Regions from separate parts of the Sphingomonas sp. R86520 genome, predicted to be linked through region 3. Evidence: riboswitches for the same ligand, from Rfam matches in the RefSeq annotation. Region 3 holds a riboswitch; each other region holds the start of a gene.
The links. A riboswitch is a leader RNA that binds a small molecule or an ion and turns the genes downstream of it on or off. The one in region 3 is predicted to bind cobalamin.
Positions count from the first base shown of each region.

Region 1: linked by a shared signal. The riboswitch ahead of SJY41_RS06630 (TonB-dependent receptor) and the one ahead of SJY41_RS04865 (HoxN/HupN/NixA family nickel/cobalt transporter) in region 3 are both predicted to bind cobalamin.
Region 2: linked by a shared signal. The riboswitch ahead of SJY41_RS11895 (TonB-dependent receptor plug domain-containing protein) and the one ahead of SJY41_RS04865 (HoxN/HupN/NixA family nickel/cobalt transporter) in region 3 are both predicted to bind cobalamin.

Region 1 is NZ_JAXHBZ010000001.1:1,442,974-1,450,845, reverse strand. It holds gene SJY41_RS06640 (alpha/beta fold hydrolase) at 1-530, shown strand, start outside; partial or broken gene SJY41_RS06635 (IS481 family transposase) at 629-780, opposite strand; gene SJY41_RS06630 (TonB-dependent receptor) at 821-2,860, opposite strand; cobalamin riboswitch at 3,029-3,265, opposite strand; gene SJY41_RS06625 (dihydrofolate reductase family protein) at 3,674-4,339, opposite strand; gene SJY41_RS06620 (glycoside hydrolase family 2 TIM barrel-domain containing protein) at 4,739-7,872, opposite strand, start outside.
Region 2 is NZ_JAXHBZ010000001.1:2,612,200-2,620,071, reverse strand. It holds gene SJY41_RS11925 (L-dopachrome tautomerase-related protein) at 1-334, opposite strand, end outside; gene SJY41_RS11920 (hypothetical protein) at 456-992, shown strand; gene msrB (peptide-methionine (R)-S-oxide reductase MsrB) at 1,053-1,502, opposite strand; gene SJY41_RS11910 (SDR family NAD(P)-dependent oxidoreductase) at 1,519-2,280, opposite strand; gene SJY41_RS11905 (DUF4126 domain-containing protein) at 2,426-2,890, shown strand; gene SJY41_RS11900 (TonB-dependent receptor) at 2,939-5,002, shown strand; cobalamin riboswitch at 5,038-5,254, shown strand; gene SJY41_RS11895 (TonB-dependent receptor plug domain-containing protein) at 5,368-7,266, shown strand; gene SJY41_RS11890 (ABC transporter substrate-binding protein) at 7,263-7,872, shown strand, end outside.
Region 3 is NZ_JAXHBZ010000001.1:1,010,704-1,018,575, forward strand. It holds gene cobN (cobaltochelatase subunit CobN) at 1-2,123, opposite strand, end outside; gene cobW (cobalamin biosynthesis protein CobW) at 2,132-3,181, opposite strand; cobalamin riboswitch at 3,281-3,496, opposite strand; gene SJY41_RS04865 (HoxN/HupN/NixA family nickel/cobalt transporter) at 3,552-4,613, opposite strand; cobalamin riboswitch at 4,780-4,997, opposite strand; gene SJY41_RS04870 (LamG-like jellyroll fold domain-containing protein) at 5,241-7,872, shown strand, end outside.

The DNA.
Region 1 (7,872 bases), 430 kb from region 3:
CCATTCAATTTGCCAACCGTGTGGATAAACTCATCCTCAACGGCCCGTTGCCGCTCACCGAAGAGGAGCGAGCCGACTATCTGGCATCGGGCCATCAATGGGAGCTAGGCTTTGGTCCGCGTCCCGGTGGCACGCATCTGACCGAACTGTTTGCAATCCGTGACGGTTTTGCAGCGGGCACGGTCTCTCCCGAGCGCTTGAGTGATTACGTCGTTCAAGCGTTTTCAGGGCGAGGTGCATTCTGGTGGGGTCATCATGCTGCCTTCCAGTATCGTCATGAGGAGAGTTTGGCGAAGATAACGCAGCCCGCAATGATCCTCACCAACACGGGCGATATGATTTATCCGATGGCACATCGCGCGCACAAGATCCGCCCCGACTTCGCGTTCGCGGAACTGCAGGGCGGCGGCGTTGATATTGTTGATCAGCAGCCCGAAGCTTGGGTAGAAATAGTCGCCATGTACGTCGGTACTAGCCGCGTAGCTGATTCCTCGCAGGGAAACCAACAAGAGCACCGAGTAATAAACTGACGGAGCCCTGCCACCTCGAAGAACGAGCGCGGATCGGCCATAAATCCACCCATTAACCGCTCAGACAGCACTTCGACCGCTAAGCGTGCCGTCCAACCGATGAAACTGTCTGGCTCTGACGTCCAGCTTTTGGCGATGTATTCGTAAGGCGTAAGGCCACTGAGCGTTTTGAGCCGATGGGCGAAATTGTAGGCCGCCATCAAGTCGGCGAAGTGACCCGTAGTTGCTCGTGGATCTCATAGTGAAGGCGATCGCCAGCTCCCCCTAAGCTGGCGATCATCTTGCATCTTCTAGAAGTTCACTCGGGCACCTAGGCGCAAGGTGCGCGGCTCTACTACGCGGCTCAGCCGGCCCTCGGTCGGTCCCGAAATATCGACCGAGGGAATGTAGGATTCGTAGAAATAGGCAATGTCCTTGTCATGGCTGTCCAGGATGTTGAGTACCTCGCCATAAACGTCGAACCGTCCAATCTTGCGGGCGGCCCGGACGTTGACGACGGTACTTCCAGAGTCCCGGACGCTGTTGTCATCGAGCAGCGGGTAGGGCCCGAGATGACGGACACGCACGCTGGCCTCCCACGGATCGAGCACCAACGCGATCCCGGCGGATGCGGCGTTCTCGAAGGCGTTGGGAATGCGGTCGCCGGTATCGTAGCGCGACCGGCTCGCCGTGTAGTTGCCATCGATCGCGAGCCACGGCCTGGGACGCCAGAACGCTACCAGTTCATAGCCGCGACGCCTGCTCGCGCCGGTCGGTTCGACCGCGTTGGAATCGCCGATGAACCGCAGTTCGCTGTCCACGTCGAGCCACCAATAGGTCGCAGTCAGCGTGACACCCGACAACTGCCACCGTGCGCCGACTTCACGGCCGCTGCCGCGGACCAGCACCGGCACCGGTGTTTCGACGTTGACCGCGCCGCGCACGTCGTTGGAGTGAAAGCCGCGACCCCAATTGCCGTAGAGTTCCAGCCAGGCAGTCGGTGAATAGGCAATCGATGCCTTCGGCGACAGGATCGTGTCGTCGCCGCTGCCCTCGCCCGCTACGACCGCCGCCGGATCCCGCGCCCGGACGACATAATGATAATAGTCGCCGCGGACTCCACCGATTAGGCGAAGCCCCGCAACCGGTGTCCAGGTCGCTTCGCCATACAGTGCTGCCGACGCTTCCTCGACATGGTAGCGGCCGATTGACGAGAGGAACGATCGCGCGCTGGTGCGATAAACACCGACGCTGCCGATATGGTCATAGCGTTCCTCAGTGCCGAGCGAGACGGCGAGGGTGGGTGCAAGCGTCCAACGCTTTTCGCCGCGCGCCCCGACGATCCAGCGTTTGTCGAACTGACGGATCTGCGCGCTGGTCCCATCCGGTTCGGTGTAGGTTGGATTCGAATACATCGACCAGTCGTAGAACTGGCCATAGAAATTGGCATGCCAATCGGGTTGGCGGACCGCGATGTTGCCTACGAGCCGGGTGGTCTCGCCGCGTGCAGTCGGATCGGGCGAGCAGAACACGTCCTCGCAGAGCGTGGTGCCAATGATCCGCTCGGGTATCTGTTCGGTCGGGCGCCAGGTCGCGCGATAGGCGTTGAACGAGGCCTCGATCTGGCCTGCGCCGGCTGGAGCGATATATTTTGCGAAGCCTGACACGTGTCGCAGGTGCTCGGGTTCTTGCCATGGCCCGTCATAGATCTTCGTCTGCGCGACAAGTGTGAGTTTACCGGCGCCGACACCGTCGATCGTGCCACCGGCGGCGATCCGGCCATAGCCGTAGGAGCCGCCCTCTACCGATAGAAAGGGTCGAGCGAGACCGTCGGTCGTCGTCATGTAAGCCGCGCCTGCCAGTGCGAAGTCACCGCCATCGGCGCGGTAGGGCCCTTTGCGGAAATCCTCACGCGCGACGATCTCGGGAATCAGCCCGTTGAGGTCGAGATAGCCCTGACCGTGGCCATGCGTCCGCAAATTCATCTGCACGCCGTCGATATAGGTCGTGAAGTCCGACCCGTGATCGAGATTGAAGCCGCGCAGAAAATACTGGTTGGCCTTGCCGCTGCCCGAATGCTGCGCGGCGACCATGCCGGGGATCGCTTCCAGCAGTTCGGCGACGCGCAGCAGCGGTCGAACGAGAAGGTCCGCCCCGGCAACCGTGCCCTCGCTTGCTGCGTGTGCGACGCCGATCTTCGCTTCGCCGCGACCGAACACGACGATGTCGATCGGTGACTGTGTCGATGCGCCCTCGGCCTCGTTTGCCTGAGCCCATCCAGGCGTCGTGATGCACATCGCGGCCAGCGCCGCGCATCCGAGCCATCCAGTGCGTGATTTCGATTCTTTCATGTCCGTCCCCCGTGCGCCAAGCAACTTCGGACGGGGGCGTCCGCTACGAACGGTCGGCGCGCGTCGGCAGGCGGACGCAAGCGCCCGCGACACGAACCGATGCGACCCCCGTCGCTCGTTCGTCGCTCAGACGGAAGAACCGTGCCCCGACCATCCCCTGGACCAAAGCAAGAGCGACCAGACGCTGGCAGGTCTCCTGGCTCACGGGTCGTCGCTCGATATACGGCCTTCCCGGATTCCGGCCGATAGGGCGTTGGTCCAGTGGCTGCGCCCTCCTGAGAGGGCGCGATGTACATCTCGCTCGCCGCTTACAGTTGCAGGGACAGCCTCGGCTTCGGGAGAGCGTCTCCCATACCGTGTTCCCTTTTAAGTCCCTTTCGGGACACCAGCGTGATCAATGTCAGACTGGTGATCCCAGCCTGACCTGTGCTGCGTACCTGTGATGATGCCGATCCGCAAGATTGCCGCGAACACATATAAAGATTTCCTTATATGTGTTCGACTTCTGCCAAAAGCTGCGACGCGTGAAGCGTCGCCTCCGCTAACACCTGAATTCGGAAGTTCTCAAAACAACATCTTTTCAAGCCATGCGGCAGGGCGCAGAATGTCCTCTATCTTCAGTCGCTTCCCACAGTGATCAGTCCTTCTGCATCCTTCCGCTCACAGATATGGCAGGAGAGACCATCAGTCTCGGGCGCCACATCGGCGGTATAGCATATCCACCCGAACGACCGTGTTCGCGCGGTTGTAACCCAGCACCGAGCATCCGCTTCTGGTTGAGCGCGTCTGGGGTCTGGGAGCACGGATTCGGGCTTACCAGGTCCCTTCGTTCATCCGCCGCTGCCGTTCGGTCTCCGCCGCGCTGGTGCTGGGGTGAGGATGGTTGATCCGCGGAACCGGCCCGGTCGGTAACCAGCGGGTGACGATCACGCCTTTCGTGCCAACTTGATGGTCGATCAGTCGCAGCGCACCTGACGGCGTGCCGTCGCCGAACAAGCGCTTGCCGGTCCCGAGCATGACGGGAAAGGTCATCAGCACCAGTTCGTCGATCAGTCCGGCAGCGAGCAACGGCGGGTAGAGCGTCGATGAACCCTGGATCAGCAAGTCGGGACCGTCGCTCTCTTTCAGCGCTCTGATGGCGGCAATGCCGTCGATCCGGTGGCTGTTCGCCCAACCGAGCGGCTGATCGCCACCGGTCACGACATATTTTTCTGCCGCCGTCAGCGCTGCACCCATGCCCGCCATCTCGCCGTCGACGAACGGCCAATAGGCTGCGAAGATATCGTAGGTCCGCCGCCCTAGGAGTAGCGCGTAAGGCGGGGTGAAGAGCGCGCCCAAAACCGGATCGATGACATCGTCGCCTATGCCGAACACCCAGCCGCCCTGGTCGAAGTCTCCGGTTGGATCTTCGGTTGGCCCCCCGGGCGCTTGCATCACGCCATCGAGCGATACGAACGCCGCACCGGTCAACTTGCGCATGGATCAAATCCTTTCGATGGACGTCTCACCAACTTCTATTCTCGACGGGAAGGGGTCGCGGGGCAAGAGCGCAATCGTACCTCTGCGGGCGTGAATGAGGGCCAGTATCAGGACACGGCGGAAGGACGCCGAACGTCAGCAACGCGGTCATCCGCCGGCGCGCGGTCTATACTGGCGGGAGTAGATTGCCGCCAAGTATAAGCCGTTCGATGTCGCGGCGCGAGAGCGCGCCGAACAGGCGGGCAGATCCGGCTGACTGATCGAAAAGGCGGTCGGCAACCACCATGTACGAGAGGCCGGACCCGCATGTACCGGTAAGCGGACAATACGGGATCTCGCGCTCGATCAAAGGCGCAGGGATTGCACCGATTAGGACCGAACTTTCGGTACGGGGGTCAGTCACCGAACTTTCGGTACGGGGGTCAGTCGTAGATTGAATCGAACGGGCGCTATCGGGACACGGTATTTGGGCAATGGACGGCCTTGTGCATTCCAGGTCGTGTCGCCGCCCAATCCCGATTGCAGCGCGTCTACCAGCACCGAAACATGGCCATGCGGCACGATATCCGTGCTCTTGCGCGTACCGGGCGCGCGTCGGGACAGATCCTCATAGGGGAACGCGAGCGCATTCATCGACAGCGGATGGTCGCCGGCCAGCCTCAGAGCGGTCTCGCCGTCGCCGTCGAGTGTCATCGAGCGGACGTCGCTCTTGGTACCCGTTTCCTGCGGACGCATGAAATTGTGGTTCTGGTCGGCGATGGCGCCGCGCCACAGGCCGATCGCCGCGCTGGTCTTGCGATCGGCGTAGTTCTCGTGCGGGCCGCGGCCGTACCATTCGACGGTCTTGAACCGGCTGGGTGCGGCGAACTGGAGGCCGATGCGGAGCGGGTCCGACAGGTCCGCCTTCAGCGGTGTGAATTCACCGGCAATGTCGACGCTGCCGTCGCCGCGCATCGTGTAGCGGCTGGTGAAGCGGACAGCCGCGTTACCCATGACATAGCGGACGGTGACCGCCGCTGCGCCCGAACCGATGCGCTCGGCCTTGACCAACTCGACCGTGCGCGTGGCCGACATCGCGAGCCACGGCGCATTCGCCGCCTCGCCCCGCGTGCCGATATCGTTGTCGGTCAGCGCCCGTGCGAAATTGGGCGCGCCACCGCTCAACAGTTCGTCTCCGCCGACGCGGTAGCTCGCGATCAGTCCGGTCGTGCGGTCGATCGTCAGGCTGGCGTCGCCGGCCGTCAACGCGATCATGCCGCCGGTTTCCTGCAAGGTGGTGCGACCGCGCGGTATCGTGACCGGCGCAGGGACCGGCGTACCCAGCGCGAACTGGTCCCAGCCGACGACGTGACCGGCCGGCACCAGCGGGATCGTGCCAGCCTTGGCGCGGGCGCTGATCGTGACGAGATATTCGGCACCCGGCTTGGCGGGCAGTTTCGGCAGGGAAAGCGTGAACGGCTCGGTCGCATGGGCGGCGGTGTGCAGCGCCGGCACCGCGCCGTGCGCGACGGGGACGCCGTTCTCGTTCACCGTCCAGTCGAAGTCGAAGCCTGACAGATCGCGGAAGTCGTGGCGGTTGGTGACGGTGAACCGCCCGGCGACCGCGTCGACGGCAGCGAAGATGACCGGCGCATAGACCTTCTGCACCTCGAACAGCTGCGGATGCGGCGTGCGATCGGGGTTGAGCAGCCCGTCGCCGAACTCGATCTCGCCGCCGGGGTTGGGGCCGTATTCGCCGCCATCGCCCCAGTATCGCCGGCCATCCTTGGTGTAGCGATACATCGACTGGTCGACCCAGTCCCAGATGAAGCCGCCCTGCAACCGGTCGGGCCGCGCATAGATCGCGTCCCAATATTCCTTGAAATTGCCGCCGGAATTGCCCTGCATATGGGCGTATTCGGACTGGATCATCGGCTGCTTGAACTCGGGATGCTGCGCATAGTCGAGCATCCTGGCCGGGCTGTCGTACATCGGCGCGTAGATGTCTGCGTACGCGTTCGGCTTGAAGTCGTTGATCTGGCTGTAGCCGAGATACGAGATCAACCGGGTCGGATCGATCGCGCGCGCGTCCGCCGCGGCTTTCTCGAAGCTAGGGCCGGTGCCCGCCTCGTTGCCGAGCGACCAGAAGATGATCGACGGATGGTTCTTGTCGCGCTCGACCATGTTGGTGACGCGGCTGACATGCGCAGCCTCCCAGGCGGGGTCGTAGCCGATCTGGATGCTCTCCGGCGTGCGTCCACCGCGGTTCGCCGCGGACATGTAGGCGTGGCTCTCGATATTGGCCTCGTCCATCACGTACAGGCCGTATTCGTCGGCGAGGTCGTAAAGCCGTTCGTCGTTCGGGTAATGCGATGTGCGCAACGCGTTGACGTTGTTGAATTTCATCAGCTCGATATCGCGCCGCATCGAGGCGAGCGAGATGACGTGGAACGTCTCGGGATCATGCTCGTGGCGGTTGACGCCGCGGATCGTGATCGGCTTGCCGTTGACCGTGACGAGGCCGTTCCGGATCGCGACGGTGCGGAAGCCGATGCGCCGCGCGGTCGCCTGCACGGTGCGACCCTGCCGGTCGAGCAGCTCGACGAGCAACGTGTAGAGGTTCGGCGTTTCCGCGGTCCAGCTGCGGATGCCGGGCAGCGTGCCGATGAACGACAGCCTTGCGCCGGTGGCGCGCGCGGTCTGCGTCAACAGCGTGCGGTCGCCGTCGATCACGGTCGCGCGGACGGTGTGGCCACGCGCCGCTCTGGTCAGGTCGAGCGCCACGTCGAGCGTGCCGTCGGTATAGTCGTCGCTGAGACCCGCCTTGACGAACGTGTCGGCGATCCGGGCTTTGGGGGCGGCCATCAGGTAGACCGAACGCTCGATCCCCGACACGCGCCAGAAATCCTGGTCTTCCAGATAGCTCCCGTCCGACCAGCGATAGACCTGGATCGCAATGCTGTTGCGGCCGGGCTTGATCCAGCGGGTGACGTCGAACTCGGACGGCAGCTTGCTGTCCTCCGAATACCCAACCTTGTGACCGTTGACCCAGACATAATAGGCCGAGCCCGCAGCGCCGATGTGGAGGATGACGTCGCTGTGCGTCCAGTCGCGCGGCACCTCGACGTCGCGGCGGTACGAGCCGACCGGGTTGGTCGCGTGCGGGATCAGCGGTCGGTTGGCGGGGAAGGGGTAGGTGACGTTGTTGAACCGCGCCTGGTCATAGCCCTCGGCCTGCCAGTCGGCAGGGACCTTGATCTCCTTCCACTGCGACACGTCGTAGGCGGGATTTGCAAAATCCTTCGGCGCCTTGTCGGCATCGGGCGAGAACGCGAACTTCCACTGGCCGTCGAGCGTCACGAACCGCGTCGAGCGCTCCATCGCGCCGTCGAGTGCGGTCTCTCGCGTTTCGAACGGGAAGCCGGTCGCGCGCGCACGCTTCTTGCCGATCGCGAAGACCGCCGGGTTTTCCCAGTCGGGCCGGTCGGCGGAGACCTGCGGCTGGATCGGCACGGCGACCGGTGCGCGCTGTGCAGCGACCGGCGCGGCGGTCA
Region 2 (7,872 bases), 1.6 Mb from region 3:
AGCCGACCGCGAGCGCCTCCGCGGTGTTCGAGCCCCAATCATGCCCGGCGATCATGAATGTCTCGATCCCGAGCCCGTCCATCAGCGCGATCATGTCCATCGCCAGGATCGCGCTGTTCCCGGTGCGCGGCGCATTCCCGACGAACCGGGTTTCGCCGAAACCGCGCAGTGTCGGCACGATGGTCCGCAACCCGGCTGCGTTGAGCGCGGGGACGACCTCGTCCCAGGTCGATGCATCGTCGGGCCAGCCGTGGATCAGCAGGACCGGCTTCCCGTCGCGCGGCCCGGTATCGTTATAGGTGATTTGGAGGTCGTCGGTCGTCTGGATCGGCATGATGGTCCTCGTCGGATCGGGGTGTCGGGCTCGCGGTGGAAGCGGGCGACGCGAAGGGTCCTGGTACCAAAACAGTCTCGGGAGGCTGCTGTTCCGATCGCTAAGCCAATGATTCGTAAAGATGATCGCGCCGCCAGGCCGTGCGGACCGAATCGCGATCCGCGCGTTGTGGACGGCAGAACTTCAGGAGCAGACGATGGATTCACGACGTATGGCCGGCGCGATCGCAGGGGGCTTGGTAGCCGGGCTCGGTATCACCGCGCTGTTGATGGCGGGGGAGCGCAAGAGCGGGGAACCGTCAGAGATCGTCGCGCTCGAACGCAAGACGGCGGATAAACTCGGCATCGATACGCCGGCCGCGGATGCCCTGCCGTCGGCGCGCGAGCAGGCGGTCACGCAGAGCGGTCACCTGTTGCTGTCTGCGGCGGCGGGTGCGGTTTATGCCGCGACGGTCGACGAGGAAGCATCGGTCATCGTCTCGGGCCTGATGTTCGGCGCAGCGTTCTATGCGGCGATGCACTGGATCACGGGGCCGTTGCTGGGCGTGAAGCCGCCAGAGTGGCAGGCCGATGCGAAGACGATCGGTATGCACAGCGTGAACCATGCGGTGTTCGGGCTGGTCACGGCGCTGGGTGCCAAGCTCGCCACCCGGGGCTGAAGGAAAGCGTCATCGAAGACGCGACGGTGTGCCTGTGCGGCACACCGTCACGCGTCATCGTCAGCCTGCCGCGTCTACCTGCGGCAGGTAGGCTGCGTACCCGTTGGCTTCCATCTCGGCGCGCGGGACGAACCGCAACGACGCCGAGTTGATGCAGTAGCGCAGGCCACCCTTGTCCTGCGGGCCATCCTCGAACACGTGGCCGAGATGGCTGTCGGCACCCGCCGAACGGATTTCGGTACGGACCATGCCGTGGCTGCGATCGTGGAGTTCGGCGACGTGCTCGGGCGTGATCGGCTTGGTGAAGCTCGGCCAGCCGCAATGCGAATCGAACTTGTCGGCGGATGCGAACAGCGGCTCGCCCGAGACGATATCGACGTAGAGACCGGGCTCGCGCGTGTTGAGATATTCGCCGGTGCCCGGCCGCTCGGTGCCGCTCTGCTGCGTGACGTGGAACTGCTCGGGAGTGAGCTTGGCGATCGCCTCCTCGGTCTTCTTGTAGTCGGTCATGGTGATCCTCTCGCGCTCAGGAGAGCGCTGGTTGGCCGTTCGAGGCGGACAGGCCGCCGTCGACCGGCAGGTTGACCCCGGTTATATAGTGCGCGTCGGCGCTAGCCAAAAACACTATGGCGCCGGCGATGTCTTCGGGCTGTGCGCCGCGTGCCATCGGGATGCGCTCCTCGAACTTCGCGATCAGGTCGGGCTGGTCCTTCATGCCCGCGGTGAGCGCGGTGTAGGTGAGCGACGGGTTGACCGCGTTGACGCGGACGCCGTGCTTCGCCTCGTCCATCGCGAGCGCGCGGGTGAAGTTGGTGACCGCACCCTTGGCGGCGCAATAGAAGCTGTGATTCCAGTCGCCGCCCAGGCCCGATACGGACGAGACGTTGACGATGCAGCCCTTGTTCGCGCGCAAGGTGGCGATCGCGGCACGGCTCATATGGACGACGCCGTAGAGGTCGGTCTCGATGACCTTGGTGAATTCGGAGAGGTCGCCCTCGTCGAGCTTGCCGAGATGGTCGACGCCGGCATCGTTGACGAGCACGTCGATGCGGCCGAACTTGTCGACCGCGCGGGCGACCAGCGCCTCGCAAGCGGCCATGTCGGAGACGTCGGTTTCGAGCGTTTCGACGGTCGTGCCGTCGAGGCTGGCGGCGACCTTCGCGAGGCCGTCCGCGTCCTTGTCGCCGAGTACGAGCGTCGCGCCCTCCGCGGCGAAGCGACGTGCGGCACCCTCACCGATGCCCGACGCGGCGCCGGTGATCAGTATGATCTTACCATCGAATCTCATCGATCTGTGTCCTGAAGCTTTGGAAGATACCGCGATGAACGACCGACGGGCCTGGCGGTTTCCTTGCCGAATCAACGAGATCGGCGGCGGACCCCGGCCGGCCCCGCGCGCGTTAGTGCGACGAACCTGTTTTTCGGAGATCACCATGCTCGCATCCTTCCTGATGGGCCTTGTCGGTGGCCAGCGTGCGATGACGCCGCTCGCTGCGGTGGCCATTGCAGCCGCTCGGGACGAACTGCCCACCGACAACGGCGCACCGAAACTGCTGTCGCATCCCGCCGTCGCGGCGGGCGCGCTGGCGCTGGCGATCGGTGAGATGGCGGGGGACAAGCAGAAGACCGCCCCGGACCGCATCGTTCCGATCGGCCTTGCCGCGCGATTCGTGACGTCGGCGATCGCGGGCGCCGCGCTCGTGCCGCGTCGTCAGCGTTGGCTGGGCGCGGCCGTCGGCGGCCTGACCGCCGTGGCGGCATCCTATCCCGGCTGGCGCGCGAGGATGGCGGCGATGTCGCAGTATGGCCAGACGCCGACGGGGTTCGTGGAAGATGCGGTTGTTCTGACGGGTGCGGCGGCGATTGCCCGCAACGCGGCGAAACTCGGCGCGGCCTGACCTCGGAGGTGTATTCCGGGCGAGCGGAAAAGCTGCCATGCGGCGGTGATGATCCGTATCTCATTCTCCACGCTCGCCTTCGTCTTGATTTCGTCCGGGAGCGCGGTCGCGCAAACGACCGTCGCGCCTGCTGACCAGTCGGCTGACATCGTCGTCACCGGGCGCGGGCTTGCCGATGCGCCAGGCGATCGTGCGTACGACATCGTCACGATCGATCGCGATCGGATCCAGGCTAATGCGAGCAACCGGCTGGAGAGCGTGCTGGCCGATGTCGCGGGGCTCCAGCAGTTCCGCCGATCTGATTCTCGCAGTGCCAACCCGACCAGCCAGGGTATTTCGCTGCGCGGGATCGGCGGCAATGCGTCGAGCCGCGCGCTGCTGATCTTCGACGGCGTACCGCAGGCGGATCCGTTCGGCGGATGGATCGCGTTTCCGGCGTATGCCACTGGCCGGCTCGGACGGATCCGCGTCACGCGCGGCGGCGGTAGCGGGTACCAGGGACCCGGTGCACTGGCCGGCACCGTCGAGCTGGAGAGCGCGACTCCCGATCAACTGACGCCGTTCCAGGGCAGCGTCGCATACGGCAGCCGCGACTCGGTCGACGCGCAAGGATCCGCAGCACTGGTTCGTGGATCGGGGTTCGCGACGTTGTCGGGCGCGTATGCGCGCGGCGATGGCTTTACCCCGACGGTCGAGGAAAGCCGCGGCATCGTCGATCGGGCGGCACCGTACGAGCAGGCCTCGGGTGCGCTGCGGACCGTCGTGGGTGTCGGTGCGAAGACCGAATTGCAGATGAATGCGAGCGCGTTCACCGACAGGCGCGACCGAGGCAGCGACTTTACCGACAACAAGAGCGAAGGCGCCGACGCCAGCATCCGCCTGATCGGCCGCGGGAACTGGGGGTATTCGGCGCTTGCCTATCTGCAGACGCGGGCGTTCGCGAGCAGCTTCAACAGCATCAATGCCACGCGGACGACCGCGATCCAGTCGCTGAACCAGTATAATACGCCGGCGACCGGGCTTGGCGGACGGATCGAGATTGCGCCGCCCTTGGGCGAGAGCATCACGTTGCGCCTCGGCTCGGATATCCGCGACGTCAGCGGCAAGACGCAGGAACTCTATACCTTCGTGAACACTGTGCCGACACGGCGGCGCGAGGCGGGCGGAAGCACGACGACGACCGGCGTGTTCGCCGACGGCAGCCTGGTCGCGGGCGACTTCACCTTCAGCCTCGGCGGGCGGATTGACTGGTGGTCGATCGACGGCGGCTATTTGTCCGAACGCCCGCTGGCGGGCGGCACCGCGTTGACCAATCTGCGCTACGCCGACCGCAATGGCAGCGAGACGACGGGGCGTGCGGGGATCGCGTACAAGCCGCTCGACGCGATTACGGTGCGCGCCGCCGGCTATCGCGGGTGGCGGTTGCCGACGCTCAACGAACTGTATCGCCCGTTCCGCGTCGGCAACGATGCGACGGCGGCGAATGCCGTGTTGTCGCCGGAGCGGCTGACCGGGGTCGAAGGCGGCGTGACGCTGACGCCTGCGCCGGGGGTCAGCATCGCCGCGACGTATTTCTACAACCGGCTGAAGGATGCGATCGCCAACGTGACGACGACCACTCCGACGCAGGTCTTACCGGGCGTGACGACCTACCGCATCCGCCAGAACCTCGATGCGATCCGCGCGCATGGGTTCGAGCTGGATGCGTCGTATCGACCGGGGCCGTTCGGCGTGCAGGCATCGTGGTCGCATACCAACTCGACGGTCGAGGGCTCCGGCATTACCGCCGCGCTCGATGGCTTGCGACCGGCGCAGACACCGCGCGACCAGGTGTCGGGGACGATCGACTGGCGGCACGATGCGGCGGCGCTGTCGCTGACCGTGCGGCATATCGGCCAGCAATATGACGACGACCAGAATACGCGGGTGCTCGATCCAGCGACGACGCTGGATGCGTATGCGGCGGTGCCGATCATGCGCTCGCTGGTCGCCGAACTGCGCGGCGAGAATGTGTTCAACGAGCGGGTCGAGGCGGGGATCAGCGGCGCGAACATCGTCGAGCGCGCAACGCCGCGGACGATCTGGGTCGGGTTGCGCTACGGCATCCGTTGAACCGGTGCGCGTTGACCCGTGTCCGGGCCGCGACTAATGGCAACGGCGTGAAGGGTTCCCGGTGACGGGATCAAAAGGGAAGCCGGTGCGCGGAAAGGTCTTCAGGACCCAAGTCCGCAAGACCGGCGCTGTCCCCGCAACTGTGACCGGATAGCGGCCACCCCGATTAGGCCACTGGGTTTCGATCCGGGAAGGCGGGGTGGTCACGATGACCCGGAAGCCAGGAGACCTGCCGTTCACGGTCGATCCACTGCGCGGGCGGGTGCTCCGGCGCGGACGAGTGTCCCGATCAAACGGGGTTCCCTCGAGCGAGAGACGTCTGCCGCTCCGCGAATGGTCGCGGGTGGTTTTGCAGGACGTACCCCATGACGAAATTCTTCCTTCTCCTGAGCGCGGCGCTGATCGCATCGCCGGCCTATGCGCAGGACATTCCCGACAGTGACGCGCCCGAACTCGTCGTGACCGCGACCCGCGTCGCGCAGCCCGCGAGCGAAGTCGGTCAGGCGGTGACCGTGATCGACCGCGCCGAGATCGAGCGTCGCCAGACCGTCGTCGTGTCCGATCTGCTCGCGACCACGCCGGGTGTCACAGTCACGCGCAACGGCACGCTGGGTGCGCTGACCGGCGTGCGGATCCGCGGCGCCGAATCCGACCAGACTCTGGTCGTGATCGACGGCGTGCGCGTCAACGATCCCTCGTCGACCGGCGGCGGCTTCGATTTCGGCAATCTTCTGTCCAGTTCGGTCGAGCGGATCGAAGTGTTGCGCGGGCCGAACTCGGTGCCATGGGGCAGCCAGGCGATCGGCGGTGTCGTCAATATCATCACCGCCGCGCCGACCGAAGGCGTTCAGGCACGCGCCAATGCGGAATATGGCTATGCCGACAGCGTGTTCGCGAGTGCGGGCGTGTCGGGCGCGAAGGGGCCGGTGTCGGGATCGCTGACCGGCGGCTATCTGAAGACCGACGGCATCTCGTCGGCGGCCGACGGCACGGAGCGGGACGGGTACCGTCAATATGGCGCGACCGGGCGGCTGGGCGTCGAGTTCACGCCTGGGATCGGCCTCGACCTGCGCGGGTATTTCGCGGACAGCCGGGTCGAATTGGATGGCTTCCCGGCGCCGACATATGAGTTCGCCGACACCGCCGACTACAGCAAGACGCAGGAGCTTTACGGCTATGCGGGCCTTCACGCGAACTTCGCCGACGGACGGTTCAACAACCGGGTCGCGTTCACGATCGCCGACATCAACCGCGACAATTACGAACCGGCGTTCGGCGCGGACCCGTCGTTCATCGGCCGCGGCCGCAGCGAGCGCTACGAATATCAGGGCGACTTCCGTCCGCTCGACCAAGTCCGCGTCGTCGCCGGCGTCGAGCGCGAGAACAGCCGCTTCAACGACGGTTTCACCTATGCCGATACCGGGATCACCAGCGTTTACGGCCAACTGATCGTTAAGCCGCTCGACATCCTCACGCTGACCGGCGGCGTCCGCAACGACGATCACGAGGATTTCGGCAACCACACCACGTTCGGTGCGAATGCGGCACTGGCGCTGCGCACCGGTACCACCGTCCGCGCGAGCTATGGCGAAGGGTTCAAGGCGCCGACGCTGTACCAGCTCTTCTCGGATTACGGGAACCGCGACCTCGATCCGGAGACCGCGCGCAACTTCGATGTCGGCGTCGAACAGGCGTTTCTGGATAACCGCGCCCGCGTCGGCGTGACGTACTTCAATCGCCGCACGCGCAACCAGATCGACTTCCGCGACTGCAGTCCGGCGGAGCAGGCGACAATTGGCTCGATCTGCGTCGATCGCCCGTTCGGTGTGTACAACAACGTCGCGCGCGCCGAGGCGGACGGGGTCGAATTCACGCTGGCGCTGCGTCCGGTCGATGCGCTGACGCTCACCGCCAACTACAGCTACATCCACACCGAGAACCGCTCGATCGGCGCGAATTACGGCAACGAACTTGCGCGCCGTCCGCAGCAGACCGCCAGCGTCAACGCCGATTACCGGTTCCCGTTCGGGCTCTCGATCGGCGGCACCGTGACGATGGTCGACGACAGCTTCAACGACGCCGCCAATACGACGCGGATCGATGGGTATGCGATCGGCGGCGTCCGCGCGGAGTTTCCGATCGGTGAGCGGTTCGCGATCTACGGTCGCGTCGATAACGTCACCGACGCGAGCTATCAGACAGTCACCGGCTACGGCACCTATGGCCGGGCGGCGTATGGCGGCGTGCGGTTGCGCCTGAAGTGAGGCTGGGGCCGATCCTTGCCGCCCTGCTGCTCGGGGGCTGTGCAGCACCGCCGAGCGGGGGCGGGGGGATCGTCTCGACCAACCCGTGCGTGGATTCGGTGCTGGTCCGGATCCTGCCGCCCGCGCGGATCGCCGCGATCAGCCGGTATTCGCAGGATCCGTCCGCGACCTCGATCCCGCTCGACGTCGCGCGGCGTTATCGTGCGACCGCGGGGACCGCCGAGGAGGTGATTGCGCTGCACCCCGACCTCGTCATCGCCAGCACCTATACGCCGCCTGCTACCCAGGCGGCGTACGCGCGGGCCGGGTTGAAGACGCTGCTGCTTGGCATTCCCGACTCGATCGCGGAGAGCCAGGCGCAGGTCACGCAGATTGCCGACGCCGTCGGTGCGCCTGCGGGCGGCGCGCGGATCAATGCAGATATCGATCATGCAGTGGCGCGCTGGAGCCGCAAGGATGGACCGTCGCAGAGCGCCTTGCTCTATATCAGCGGAGATCTCGCGACCGGGGGGAGCACGTTGCTGAACGAGATGATGACACGCGTCGGCTTCCGCAACGCCGCCGCGAGCTATGGGCTGACGCATACCGGGACGGTCTCCGCCGAAA
Region 3 (7,872 bases):
GTCGGTAGGACGTCGGCGCGGCCTCGCCACGGCGAGCCGGAGGGGCCGGCTGCGACACGCTCGCCTCGAAGCGCCGACAGCAGTCCGGCGCGTTCGGCTTCGCCTTGCTCGCCGCGGCCGTAGATGTGGAGGCCGTCGCCATACTGGCTCTCCTTCACATCGCACACGAACGTGTCGATGCGGGTGATGGCCTCCGACTGCGACTGTACGTCGTCCAGGCCAAGGGTTGCGGCGAGCCCCGTGGCGCTGGCTTCGTCGCGGATGTCGCGTTGCAGACGGTCGCGCCGCGCCGGGTCGAGGCCGTCGGCATTGGAGAATTCGTCGAGCAGCGCTTCGAGGCGGCCGAGGCCGGCGCCGGCACGGGTGCGTTCGAGCGGCGGCGGGACGTGACCGAGCGTGACGGCGCCGATCCGGCGCTTGGCCTGGGCCGCTTCGCCGGGGTCGTTGACGATGAATGGGTAGATGACGGGCGTCGCGCCAGTGAGGGCTTCGGGCCAGCAGGCGTCCGACAGCGCGACCGACTTGCCGGGCAACCATTCCAGCGTGCCGTGCGCGCCGACATGGACCAGCGCGTCGGTGCCGCGGGTGCGAAGCCACAGGTAGAAGGCGACATAGGCGTGGCAGGGGCAGCGCGAGAGGTCGTGATATTCTTCCGCACGGTGCTCGGTTCGGCCGCGTTCGGGTTGGAGGGCGACGAGCGCCCCGCCCTGGTCGATCGCGGTGAAGGTAAAGTCCTCGGTAGGTTCGCCCCAGGTTTGATGGAGATCTTCGCGGAGGGCTTTGGGGAGGTACGCGAGCGATGCGCGGTACTCGGTGAGTGACCAGTGGATCCGGGACGTGGCGAGGTCGCCGGTTTCGGGAATGATCGCGTAGCCGGCTTCGGTGAGGTCGGCGAGGATCGCCTGCGTGGAGGCGAGCGCGTCCAGACCGACGGCGTGGGCCATCTGGTAGGTCTTGCCGGGGTAGGTCGAGAGGACGATCGCGAGGCGGTGCTCGGCGACCGGTTTGCTGGCGAGGCTCGTCCGGGCTTCGATGCGGGCGGCGATCGCGGTGATGCGGGCTGGGTCCGCACGGTGTTCGCGGCGGGTATATTCGAGGTCACCATCACGCGCGGCGGCTTCCTTGAAGCTGGCGACGCCGGCGAACAGGCGGCCGTCCACTTCGGGGAGGACGACGTGCATGGCGAGGTCGGCGGGCGACAGGCCTCGCGTCGCGCCCGCCCAAGCTGCACGATCGGAGGTGGCCAGCGCAATCTGGAAGACCGGGACGTTGGCGGCGTCCAGCGGTGTGGTGTCGGTGGCACCGCGGGCGGAAAAGGCGGTGGCGTTGACGATCGCGGCGGGTTTCAAAGCTTCCACCCAGCGGGTTAGCCAGCCGGCTGCGTCTGGGGCTTTCAATGACGGTGCGAACAGGCCGATGACGTCGAAGCCGCGCGCGGTCAGTGCGGCGTGGAGTGCTTCGATCGGGTGTAGGTCGGCGGCAGTGAGATAGGAGCGGTAGAAGACGAGCAGTATGCGCGAACGTCGCGCGTTCATGGCGAAGGCGGCCGGGCACGTCGCGCCGTCGTGAAGCTGCCAGCCACCGACGTCGGCGATCGCGCGGACCCCGGTGACGGGACCGGCGTAGCAGCCAGACGCCAGCGCGAATTGCGCTAGTGCCGCCTGCGCTGCGACCGCGCCACCGGTGTCGCAAAGCTGGGCGAGGCGCCGCAGCGTCGAGAGCGGGATGGTCGAGGCGGCGTCGAGGCGCATGTCTATCCGGCCGTCTGCAGCGAGGACGGCGAGCGCGATGCGGTTCTCCCGCGCGAGGTTTTCGACCTGTTGCAGGCCGTAGCTCCAATAGGAGCGCCCGCCGATCAGCCGGATCAGGATGCCCTTCGCGCCCGCCAGCGTCTGTTCGACATAGGTGTCGACCGAGAGCGGGTGCTGGAGTGCGGTCAGGTTGGCGAGGCGGAGCGAGGGTAAGCGGCTTCCGAGGGCGTCCGCACGTCTCCAGCCTGCGGCGAACGCGCCGAGGTCGCCGTCGGAGAAGGACAGGACGACGAGATCCGCCGGGGATTGGGCGAGGTCCTGTGGGACCGCGCTTTCCTCCAGCCCATGGGTCTCGCGGAAGACGACGTGCATCTTGGGCCTCAGGCGTCCAGCGCGGCCTTGATGCGGGCCTCGTCGATACGGTCGTGCTCGGCGATCACCACGAGCTGCGTGCGGCGCGGCTCGTCGGCACGCCAAAGGCGATCATACTGCGTGCGGACGCGCGCGCCGACTGCTTGGACGAGGAGCCGCATCGGCTTTCCGGTGACCGCGGCATAGCCCTTCACGCGGAGGATGTCGGCGGTGCGAGCGAGCGCTTCGATCTTCGCGGTAAGGTCCGCGGGGTCGGCGATCTCGCCCAGTTCGACGACGACGCTGTCGAAATCGTCATGCTCGTGATCGTCCTCGCCGTCGTGGTGCGAGGGGCGACTGGCGATGTCGTCCTCGGCAGCGGCGTTGAGGCCGAGGATCACGCGCGGATCGATGATGCCGTCGGTCAGGTCGATCACCGGAAGCGGCCTTGCGGACTCGGCGGCGATCACCGCGCGCGCCTTGGCGACCCCCTCGGGGCCGGCGAGATCGACCTTGGTCAGCAGAACGAGGTCGGCGCAGGCGAGCTGGTCCTCGAACACCTCCGAGAGCGGAGTCTCGTGATCGACACTCGGATCGGCGGCGCGCTGGGCGTCCAGTGCCGCGACGTCTGGCGCGAAGCGGCCGGCGGCGACCGCCTCGGCATCGGCGAGCGCGATGACGCCGTCGACGGTGATGCGCGATCGGATCGCGGGCCAGTCGAATGCCTTCAGCAGCGGCTTGGGCAGCGCGAGGCCGGACGTCTCGATCAGGATGTGATCGGGGCGCGGGTCGAGCGCGAGCAATGCCTCGACGGTCGGGATGAAGTCGTCCGCGACCGTGCAGCAGATGCAGCCGTTCGCGAGTTCGATCACGTTCTCGGCCGGGCAATCGGGGATCGCGCAACCCTTGAGGATGTCGCCGTCGATGCCGAGCGTGCCGAATTCGTTGACGACGACGGCGAGGCGGCGGCCGTTCGCGTTGCGGATCAGGTGGCTGATGAGGGTGGTCTTGCCGGCGCCGAGGAAGCCGGTGACGATGGTGACGGGGACCTTGGCCAGATCGGGCGAACGGTCGGACATTCTTATTCTCCTTCGAGCACACGCACGCACGACCTTGCAGCCGCGCCTGTTCGTCGCTCAGACGGAGTACCGTGCCGTGACCACCCCCTGGATCATGGCAAGAGCGACCGTTGCGCTGGCAGGTCTCCTGGCTCGCGGGTCGAAGCTCTTCGCACACCTTCCCAGGATTTCGCCCAGTGGCTGCCCCGTAAAAGGGCGCGTGCGTGTCGCTCACCGCTTACAGTTGCAGGGACAGCCGCGGCATTGGAGGAGCGAACCCTTCCGCACCGCATTCCCATTCAAGCCCCGAAGGGCACCGGCGCGATCTGTGAGGTTCGGTCCAACCGACCCTCGAAGGCGCGACCTAAAGGACTTTGCGACCGGCCGCCAGCTATCCGTGCACGACTTCGATCTCGTCGAAGCGTTTCCAGCGGTAGATCGCGAAGCTCAGCACCCAGCAGAGCACGAACAGGCCTATGATCGCGAAGCCCAGGCCGTTGAAGTTCTCGCCGAGCGCCGCGGCGACGTCCCACACGCCGCCGGACAGGCCGAGCTTCGTGCCGAGCAGCGCCAGCGTCTCGATCCCGCCGATCGCGATCGCGACTATGGCGGAGATCAGCGTGATGGTGATGTTGTAATAGAGTTTGCGGATCGGCTTCACAAACGCCCATTCGTAGGCGCCGAGCATGACGACCCCGTCCGCGGTATCGACCAGCGCCATGCCGGTCGCGAACAGGACCGGGAGCACGAGGACGGTGCCGATCGAGAGGCCGTCGGCGGCTTGGCTCGCGGAAAGCCCGAGGATCGCGACCTCCGTCGCCGTGTCGAAGCCCAGCCCGAACAGGAAGCCGAGCGGTGCCATGTGCCAGCTTCGCGTGACCAGCCGGAACATCGGGCGGAACAGCCGCGCGAGCAGGCCGCGATTGCCGAGCAGCAGGTCGAGGTCTTCCTCGACATAGGTACCGCCGCTGCGAACATGGCCGAAGGTGCGCCAGACCGAGCGCAGGATGATCAGGTTCATCGCCGCGATCGTGAACAGGAACACGGCGGAGACGATAGTGGCGACCACGCCGCCGACCTGTTTGAACGCCTCGAACTGCGACAGTGCGCTGGCGGTGAAGGCGATCGCGACGGCCGCGATCAGGACGATGCCGGAATGGCCGATCGCGAACCAGAAGCCGACTGCGATCGGGCGCTGGCCGTCCTGCATGAGCTTGCGCGTCACGTTGTCGATCGCGGCGATGTGATCCGCGTCGACCGCGTGGCGCAGGCCGAGCCCCCAGGCGAGCAGCGCGGTGCCCAGCATCAGCGGTTGCGCGTGAAATAGCGAAAATGCCCAGCCCCAGGCGGCGATGTTGGCAACGACCAGGCCTGCGAACATCCAGCGGATCCGCTTGCGGGTGGCGGCGCGCGTCGGCCTTTCGACCGGTCTCCCTATCGTCAACGTCGTCATGCAGAACTCCCCGGCGTCCGACGAGGACGGGGGCCTGCCGCGAACGGCCGGGACGCGCGAAGACCGGACGCCATGAGCGGCCGACGCGCGTCGCCGTGCGGCCCCTGCCGCGCGTGTCGTCGCTCAGACGGCGTTCACCGTGCCTCGGTCACCCCCTGGACCGGGACAAGAGCGACCAGACGCCGGCAGGTCTCCTGGCTCACGGGTCAAAGCTCCACGCCACGCCTTCCCAGGGTAATCCCCAGTGGCTGCCCTCCAGTCGAAGGGCCCGTGCGTCTCGCTCACCGCTTACAGTTGCAGGGACAGCCGCGGCATTGGACGGCGAACCGTCCGCACCGCATTCCCAATCAAGCCCCGAAGGGCACCGACGCGATCATGCAGGTGACGTCGATCCGTCACCTGGATGATCGGGTATCCTGCTTTCGCCGCGCTGCCAATACGCATGGCTGCTCGACGCAAACCATTACGCAGCGGCCCCATCTCGTGCAATTCGTAATTCAATTTGGCTTTTTCGCCATGCTGCGTCATGTTCCTTGCCGAAGGCGGAGCGATCGAGACTCTGCGTACGGGAGGATGACGATGGGCAAGCGTATGATCGCGAGCGCTGTTTCGACGTTGGCGCTTTGTATGGCGACGACATTGTCAGCCCAGAGCTATGGGCCGCTGAACGTCGCGGCCCCTGCGGGCGGCGACACCCTCAAGACAAATATTGGTGGCGATAATGCCAAGCCGATCGACGCGCCGAACTGGACGCTGTCGGGATGGATCGAACCGCGGACGATCGGTGACGGGAACGTGCCGGTCGCGGGGTTCGGCGATATCGCGACCGGGCCACGCCGTTATCTCGCGCTCGACAAGGGCCGCCCGAGCCTCGTCACCGAAGCCGGTGCGCTGATCGCGCCGTCGCGGATCTCGGCGGGCAGCTGGCATCACGTCGCCGCGACGCTCGAGGAGGGTCAGGCCCGCCTGTACGTCGACGGCCGGCAGGTCGCGCAACGCCGCATGACCGCCGCGCCCGTACCGTCCGTCGCGACGGTCGCGCCGTTCGGTGGTCGCGTTTCCGGCTTCACACTGCAGGCCAATGCACTCGATACGAACGCCGTGCGCGCACTCGCCGCAACCAAACCGGACGCGCTGGTCGTCTATCAGGATGCGAGCCCCGACTGGCCGGTGCAGGTCCGCCAATCGCTGGGCCAGACCACCCCGCAGGATGCCTGGACCCGGCCGCTATCGAAGGCCCCCTTCCCCGCTCCCGTCGCCAAGCCATTGCCGACCGGACCCGCTATCGCGCCGCTGCGCGAGAATGCCTGGACAATTGCCGGCTGGCGTCTGGCCGAAGCGCCGAAGGTAACTGCGCCCGGCGCCACGCTGAGCCGCGCGGGCTTCGATGCGTCGACATGGTACGCGGCGACGGTGCCTGGCACGGTGCTGACGACGCTGGTCGACCGCGGCGTCTATGCCGACCCGGCATTCGGGCTGAACAACATGACGATCCCGGAAAGCCTCGCGCGGCAGGATTACTGGTATCGCACCGAGTTCGAGGCGCCCGCAGCGACCGTCGGCAAACGCCAGACGCTGAATTTCGACGGCGTGAACTACAGTGCCGAAGTGTGGCTCAACGGCGCGCCGATCGGCACGATGAAGGGCGCGTTCGTGCGCGGCCAGTTCGACGTGACCGGCAAGCTGCTGCCCGGACGCAACGCGGTCGCCGTGAAGGTGTCGCCGCCGCCGCATCCGGGCATCGCGCAGGAAGAGTCGCTGACGTCGGGGGTCGGCGAGAATGGCGGCATGATGATGCTCGACGGCCCGACCTTCGTCGCGACCGAGGGGTGGGACTGGATTCCGAGCATCCGCGACCGCAACATCGGCCTGTGGCGCGGTGTGACGCTGACCACCACGGGGACCGCGACGCTGGGCGATGCGCAGGTCGTGACGACCTTGCCCAAGGCGGACAACAGCGTGGCGGCGGTCGAGATCGGCGTACCCGTTGCGAACCATTCCGCTGGGTCGGTGACTGCGACCGTTCGCGCGGCGTTCGATGACGTCGTCGTCGAGAAGCAGGTGGCACTCGCGCCGGGCCAGACCGCCAACGTCGTCTTGAAGCCTGCGGACTTCCCGCAGCTGATGGTGCGCAACCCCAAGCTTTGGTGGCCGAACGGCTACGGCGCCCCTGCCCTGCACGACCTGACCCTGACCGCGTCGGTCGACGGCGCCGCGAGCGACACCAAGCACGTCCGCTTCGGCATCCGCCAGGTCACGTACGACATATCGCTGATGGACAAGGACGGCGACCTCGACCGTGTCGGCATCGACCTGTCGAAGGCGCGGCAGCGCGGCGAACGGATCGTCGACGGTTCGCATACCGGCATCCGCAAGGTCGCCAATGGCTGGGCCGCGAGCCTCGTGCCGGGCGCCGAGACATCGCCCGCGGTCACCCGGATCAAGGACCAGGACGGCCTGACACCGTATCTGGTGATCCGCGTCAACGGCGTGAAGATCGCTGCACGCGGCGGCAATATCGGCATGGACGACTTCATGAAGCGCGTCGACCGGACCCGGCTGGAGCCATTCTTCAAGCTGCACAAGGACGCGCATCTCAACATCATCCGCAACTGGGTCGGGCAGAACACCGAAGATACGTTTTACGATCTGGCCGACGAATACGGCCTGATGATCCTCAACGATTTCTGGGAATCGACGCAGGACTATAATCTGGAGGCGCAGGACCCGGCGTTGTTCATGACCAACGCGACCGACGTCGTGAAGCGATACCGCAACCATCCGTCGATCGTCGTCTGGTTCGGCCGCAACGAAGGCGTGCCGCAGCCGGTCCTCAACGAGGCGCTGGAGACGCTGATCGACAAGGAGGACGGCACGCGGCTCTACATGGGCTCGTCCAACCGGGTGAACCTGCAGAACTCCGGGCCGTACAACTGGCGCCCGCCGGTCGAGTATTTCACCCAGCACGCCAAGGGCTTCTCGGTCGAGAGCGGCACGCCGTCGCTGCCGACGCTGGAGGCGTGGAAACGCGCGATGGCGCCTGCCGATCAGTGGCCGATCAGTGATGCATGGGCGTATCACGACTGGCACCAGACCGGGAACGGCGCGGTGAAGACGTATATGGACGTGCTCGCCACGCGCTTCGGCGCCGGCACCAGCCTCGAGGATTTCGAGCGCAAGGCGCAGATGATGCAGTATGAATCGTACCGCGCGATCTTCGAGGGGATGAATGCGAAGCTGTGGACGGAGCATAGCGGTC